One region of the Acidovorax sp. 1608163 genome, then DNA from elsewhere that is predicted to be linked to it. Evidence: predicted binding sites of a transcription regulator. Region 1 holds the regulator's gene; each other region holds the start of a gene.
What was found. The regulator FNR, encoded in region 1, switches genes on or off when oxygen is low (the NO sensors DNR and NnrR bind a similar motif). The targets are predictions, from matches to a motif close to TTGATNNNNATCAA.
Positions count from the first base shown of each region.

Region 2: a site for FNR is predicted at 967-980, ahead of EAG14_RS16745 (PAS domain-containing methyl-accepting chemotaxis protein). Genes of this name have one in related genera too.
Region 3: a site for FNR is predicted at 1,260-1,273, ahead of ubiM (5-demethoxyubiquinol-8 5-hydroxylase UbiM). Genes of this name have one in related genera too.

Region 1 is NZ_CP033069.1:1,770,985-1,773,250, reverse strand. Features, by position in the region: partial or broken gene hemN (oxygen-independent coproporphyrinogen III oxidase) at 1-724, opposite strand, end outside; gene fnr (fumarate/nitrate reduction transcriptional regulator Fnr) at 914-1,636, shown strand; gene EAG14_RS07985 (hypothetical protein) at 1,686-1,979, opposite strand; gene EAG14_RS07980 (FixH family protein) at 2,058-2,266, opposite strand, start outside.
Region 2 is NZ_CP033069.1:3,755,850-3,758,115, reverse strand. Features, by position in the region: gene EAG14_RS16750 (DNA polymerase IV) at 1-924, shown strand, start outside; gene EAG14_RS16745 (PAS domain-containing methyl-accepting chemotaxis protein) at 1,080-2,266, shown strand, end outside.
Region 3 is NZ_CP033069.1:4,782,057-4,784,322, reverse strand. Features, by position in the region: gene ubiM (5-demethoxyubiquinol-8 5-hydroxylase UbiM) at 1-1,193, opposite strand, end outside; gene EAG14_RS21305 (M48 family metallopeptidase) at 1,781-2,266, shown strand, end outside.

The DNA.
Region 1 (2,266 bases):
AGAGCAATCCGATCCGGGCGGAGTTGAGCGATCTGGGAGAGCGTACGGTCAAATGACTCAGGGGTCTGGCGTGGCAAGCCGTAAATCAAATCCACATTGATGGAATCAAACCCAATGGACCGGGCGGACTCCACCAAAGCAAAGACCTGCTCGGCGGGCTGGACCCGGTGCACGGCTTTTTGTACCTCAGTGTCAAAGTCTTGCACACCAAAGCTCAGCCGGTTAAAGCCCAACTCGGCCAGCAAGGCCAAGCGCTCGGCATCCACGGTCCGCGGGTCCACCTCGATCGAATACTCCCCTCCAGGCGCCAGCGTGAAACTGCGCTTGAGCATAGACATGAGTTCGCGCAAGCCCTCATCCGAGAGAAACGTCGGCGTGCCCCCCCCAAATGCAGCTGACTGACCACCTGCCCTGCACCACACTGGGCCGTGTGCAGATCAATCTCACGGCTCAGATAGCGCAAATAGACATCGGCGCGGTCATGGTGTTTGGTGATGATCTTGTTGCAAGCGCAGTAGTAGCATAGCGACTCGCAAAATGGAATGTGCACGTACAGTGACAATGGCATTGCCTTGGCACCTGTCCCCAGATGCCTCTGCGCCAATGCCAAGGAATATTCCTCTTGGCCAAATGCCTCCACGAAACGGTCTGCCGTGGGGTAGGAGGTGTATCGAGGACCTGGCACGTCAAAGCGGGTCAGGAGTTCTGGGGTAACTGCGGTCATGGGGATATCCTTGCGTACTAGCTTACTGTGCCGCACCCCTCCTCTTGCGTCCTTGACCTGCATCAAGTGAAGTCATCTCCACAAGAGCGACAATTTGATGCATATCATCTGCCACTACTCGCAGACCGAGGCATACCGGCCTCCCTCGTCGTGCACGATATGCCCGAACATCAACCAGGTTTCTGTGCCATGAATCCGCTCACCATCAAAGTCGCTTGCTCCAACTGCAACCTCCGCGAGCTTTGCATGCCCGTTGGCCTCAATGACGAACAGCTGCAGCGCATCGACGAGGTGGTGGCCGTGCGCCGCAAAGTCAAGCGCGGTGGCACACTCTTTCGCAATGGCGAAGCCTTCACCTCGCTGTACGCCATTCGCACGGGTTTCTTCAAGACCTGCGTAGCCACTGAAGATGGTCGCGATCAAGTCACGGGCTTTCAAATGGCCGGGGAGATCATCGGCCTGGATGGCATTGTGAATGATCACCATACCTGCGACGCCGTGGCATTGGAAGATGCCGAAGTCTGTGTGATGCCGTTTGATCGCATTGAAGAACTATCACGCGAAGTGACTGCACTACAGCACCATGTGCACAAAATCATGAGCCGCGAAATCGTGCGCGAACACGGCGTGATGCTCCTTTTGGGCAGCATGCGGGCTGAAGAGCGTTTGGCAGCCTTCCTTCTCAACCTGGTACAGCGCCTGCATGCCCGCGGCTTCTCTCAATCAGAGTTGGTGCTGCGCATGACCCGGGAAGAAATTGGCAGCTACCTGGGCCTCAAATTGGAAACCGTGAGCCGCACCTTCTCCAAATTCGTAGAGGATGGAACTGTCGAAGTTCGCCAACGCCACGTGCGAATTTTGGACACCGACGCGCTACGCCGCATCGTGAACAACCAACAAGCCTGCCACTGATCGGTTGGGTCTTGAGGCATGCCGACTAACGGAGGCATGCCATCCGGCCTCATGGGCAAGACGGTGTCTTGCGGCAATCGTCAGGTCGATCTTGGTCAGGCACAGGACAGCGGTTGAGTTCAAACGGTGACATGGCCAGCAGCGTGGTCAAAGCGCCGGACGCCATGGTCAGCACCCAGAAGGCAAAGAAGGCCAGCGTGTACACCCCCAGCCGAGACAATGCCAGCGGCTGCCCAAACCAGTGCAGGTCTTGGGGGTCAACCATTGCAAACACCAACACCTCCAAAGCCCCGGCGACCAAAAAGGCCGGCCAAGCAATCCACATCAAACGCTGTGTCCACATCGTGGTGTCTCCGTATGGTTTTGAGAAGGCATCGATGCCTGGGCCTACCGCACCGCCATGAAGGCCCAGGCTCCGCAACTAGCGGGGCTGGTCTTTGAGCGGTGTCACGGCATGGTTGCGGCCCTTGAGCGCAGGCGCCATGCCAGGCTGCGGGTTCTCCAGCCTCTTGTTGATATCAATGCCTTGCTGGTAGTAGTCTTCAGCCACAACGGGGTCAGGGCTGGAGACGGCAATCCACAAGGTAACGAAGCCCGCTACCACGACGATAGCGGGGCCAGAGAGCACCA
Region 2 (2,266 bases), 2.0 Mb from region 1:
TTGCCGGTGGATTTTGAAGAGGTGCGCAAGTATTCGCGCACCTTCAAGAGCGCCATCACCGAGATCGCCCCGGTGATGCAGGACTGGGGCGTGGACGAGGTGTACATCGACTTCACCGATGTTCCCGGTGGCCAGCGCGAAGGCGGGCGGGTGCTGGCGCGGCTCATTCAGAAAAGCATTTTTGAAAAGACGGGGCTGACCTGCTCCATCGGCGTGGCGCCCAACCGGCTGCTGGCCAAGATGGCCAGCGAGTTCAACAAGCCCAACGGCATTTCCATCGTTTACGAGGAAGACCTGCAAAGCAAGGTCTGGCCGCTCAATGTGCGCAAGATCAACGGCATTGGCCCCAAGGCGGGCGAGAAGCTGGCGCGGCTGGGGATAGAGACCATTGGGCAACTGGCGGCGCAGGAGGAGCAATGGTTGATGGGGCATTTTGGCCAGTCCACCGGGGCCTGGATGCACCGCGTGGCCTGGGGCCGCGACGACAGCCCGGTGGTGACCGAAAGCGAGCCCGTGAGCATGAGCCGTGAAACCACGTTTGACCGCGACCTGCATGCCGTGCGCGACCGGGCCGAGTTGTCGCGCATCTTTACCGACCTGTGCCAGCGCGTGGCGCAGGACCTGCAGCGCAAGGGCTATGTGGGCAAGACGATTGGCATCAAGCTGCGCTATGAAGACTTCAAGACCGCCACGCGAGACCATACGCTGCCCGTGGCCACCAGTGATGCGGCCCTGATCCGGCGCACGGCGGGGCAGTGCCTCAAGCGCGTGCCGCTGGACAAACGCTTGCGCTTGCTGGGGGTGCGGGTGGGCACTTTGCAGCCTGCCGATGTCGAGGTGACGGAGTCCAAAGTGGGGGCTGCCCTTACCGTGCCAGCGCCCAAACCACGCCAGCGAGATGTGCACACGGCCCCTCTTTTTTGAATTGTCACCACAAAGTCAAATTCGTGTAACAAGTGGTTAAACTTGACGGGTATCAACCTGCGGCGCCGTGAATGAAGTGGTTGCGGCACAGGGCGCATGGAGCGGGTGCCTTGGGCCAGGAGGCGTTGGCGGTACAGACAAGAGAAGGAGACCGCATGCGCATCAACTTGCCCGTCACGCAGCAGCCATACGATTTTTCGGGCGATGAGTTGCTGGTGTCATGCACCAACACCAAGGGCGAGATCACGCATTGCAACCCGGCCTTTGTGCGGGTCAGCGGCTACCGCTACGAGGAGCTGATGGGGCAGCCCCACAACATCATCCGCCACCCCGACATGCCCGCCGCCGCCTACAAGGACCTGTGGCGCACCGTGGGCCGGGGGGAGCCCTGGACCGGCTTGGTCAAAAACCGCTGCAAAAATGGCGACCACTATTGGGTGCGGGCGAACGTCACGCCCATCATGGACGCCGGACGTCCCCGTGGCTACATGTCGGTGCGCACCAAGCCCACAGCGCAAGAGGCCGCTGCGGCTGAAGCCTTGTATGCGCAAATGCGGGCCGATTCCGCATCGGGCCAGGAGCGCTTTCGCCTGGAGGCCGGAGAGTTGCATGGCGTGGGTGTGCGTGGTGTGGCGCAGCGGCTGGGGCGCTTGTCCCTTACCCAGCGCATGGCGCTGATGTTGCTGTGGATGGCACTGCTGGTCTTGGTGCCCGATGCGCTGGGCTGGCAAGGCGTGGAGGCGGTGGCGGCACGGGGCGCGATTTTGCTGCTGGCTGCGGGTGCTGTTTTGTGGCGCTTTCAGGTGGCCGTGGTGCAGGGCCTTGAAGAGGCCAGCCGTTTTGCGGCGGACATCTCGGGTTGCAACCTCACGTCCACCGTGCGGGCCGATTACCCGCAGCCGCTGCAGGGCCTAGTGCACCGCCTGCAGCAAACCCAGGTGAACTTGCGCGCCGTGGTGGGCGATGTGCGCACGGAGGTACACCACTTCACCGAAGCTGCGGCAGAGATTGCGCAAGGCAGCCACGATCTGTCGGCACGTACCGAATCGCAAGCGAGCAGTTTGCAAGAGACTGCAGCGTCCATGGAAGAGCTGGCCAGCACCGTGCGCCAAACAGCCGACACGGCGGCCAAGGTTTCGCAAGAAAGTGCGCAAAGCAGCCAGATTGCCGCAGACGGTGGGCATGCGGTGCACGAGCTGGGGGAGGCCATGCGGCAAATGCAGCAGTCGTCGGCCAAGATCAATGAGATCGTGGGGTTGATTGAGGGCATTGCGTTTCAGACCAATTTGCTGGCGCTCAACGCCGCCGTGGAGGCGGCACGCGCAGGTGAGCAGGGCCGTGG
Region 3 (2,266 bases), 2.0 Mb from region 1:
AGGGGGCGCGCATCGGTGTACAGGCGCACGATGGCGTTGGTGCCCTGGTAAATGGGCCAGGCATGCAGGTGGTGGGCCCGCGCATAGGGCGCCAGCGCTGCCGCGTCGCCCCAGTCTTGTCCGCGCTGGCGGGCGGCCACCAGGGCCTGCGTCAGCCGCCCCACCCCGGCCAGGCCCAGGTTGTAGCCGTGGGCGGTGACGGGGTGCATGCCCACTGCCGCATCGCCCAGCAGCGCGCAGCGTGGGCCGGTAAAGCGCTGCGCGTACACGGCCACCAGCGGGTAGGCGTGGCGCTCGCCCAGCAGCTCCATGGCGCCCAGGCGGTTTTGGAACTGGGCTTGCACCTCGGCCGTGAAGGCGGCGGGCTCCAGCGCCAGCATGCGGGCGGCATCGGCGGCCTGGGCGGTGACCACCACGGAGCATTGCGCTTGGCCCTCGGTGGCGCCGTCGGTCGCACCGGCGGCCACATCGGGCAGCGGCAGCACGGCCAGCGTGCGTTCGTAGCCAAAGCACTCGTGGGCGGTGTCGCCGTGGGGCTCGGCATGGCGCATGCGGCAGACGATGACGGTGCGCCCAAAGTCGGTCATCTGCGCACCAATTCCCAATTGGCGTCGGGCGGCAGAAAAGCGGCTGTCGGCCGCCACCACCAGGGGGGCGCACAGCCGCTCGCTGGGCTGCCCGGGCTGGGCGGCCAGGGCAAAGTCCACTTCGGCGTGGGTGGCCAGGGCGGCCACGCGGTGCACCTGCGCCCCGGCCATGATGCGCACGCCCGGTGTGCGGGCTGCCACCTGGTAGGCCGTGCGGCGCAGGGCGTGGTTGGGCACGATGAAGCCCAGCGGGGGGCGGGGGCCTGAGGCTGTGGTGCCTGCTGGGGTGTCGGCGGAGCCAAACCCATCGGGCGCCTGCAGTTGCATGGCGCTGTGCGCGCCCACGGGGCCGTCGTGCACTTCTGCGGTGCGGATGTGCCCGATTTCATGGGACGCCAGCGCGCCCCAGGTGCCCAGGCGCTGCAGTGTGGCCGCGCTGGGGTAGGTGAGGGCGATCTCCCGCCCGTCCGGGGCGGGCTGCTCCAGCGCTGCGGTGGGGTTTTGGTCCAGCACCGTCGCGGTAAAGCCGGCTTGCGCCAGCGAAATCGCCAGAGACAGGCCGGCAGGGCCTGCGCCCACGATGAGTACGTCGCAGTGCATGTGCATGGAATGGGTGGGGCGCGGCCCTGAAAAATGACGCTGGCATTGTGGCCCCGGCCTTGGCCCCGGGGCTTGCATTGCATCAAAGGGCGCCTGGATACCTGGGGACCCTCTGCACAAATCACCGCGCCGTGTGCATCTGCGGTCTCGGGCGGTCTGCGGCGTTACAAATACTCGCAATAGCGATGGCTATTGCTGCGCTTTGCGCCTTGCAGCCCATCCCGATCCGCAGCGCACACTTGGTCAGCTCGATTCGTGCAGAGGATCCCTGGGCTGTGCGGGGTGGTGCAATGGACGCGCCGAGCGTGAAATATGTAACGCAAAGTGATGCGCGTTGCGCCGCCCGATGGCCACTAGAGCGGCGCCAGTGTTACAAAGTAAGGCGCGTTTCAATCGCCTCCGTAAAGATACGAACGGTTGCAATTGAAGGGACTGGGCAGGGCGTTTGGCGGGCGTGCGTGAAACAATTACGCCGCATTTGAAACAAGCCTCCTGCCCGGGTTGCCAATGCTGCAAGGGGCCACGCGGCACCAGCGGTGTGGCAGGGGCGCGCTGCACTGAATTCACATCCATCCAAAGAGGGAAATCACACCATGAAACAACTGTCTTACATCGCCATGGCCTGCGCGCTGGTCTTGACGGGCTGCGCCACCACCGACGGGGGCTCTGCCGGTGGCCTGTCGGCCGTCTCGTCGGCCTTGGGCTCGACCAGCGCTGGTGGTTCGGGCGCCAGCAAGTCCGAGAACAAAGTGGGCGCAGCCCTGGATGTGTTCAAGGCCGCCACCGTGTCGGACGACGAACTCAAGTCCGTGGCCCTGCAGTACCGCGCCTATGGCGACCGCACTGAAAAGCTGGCCCCTGCCAACAACAAGTACTCCCAGCGCCTGGCCCGCCTGACGGCCAAGCACGTCAATGAAGACGGAATGAAGCTCAACTTCAAGGTGTACCTGAGCAAGAACGTGAACGCCAACGCCACGGCCGATGGCTCCATCCGCGTCTATGCAGGCCTGATGGACATGATGAATGACCAGGAATTGTTGGGCGTCATCGGCCACGAAATCGGCCACGTCAAGCATGCC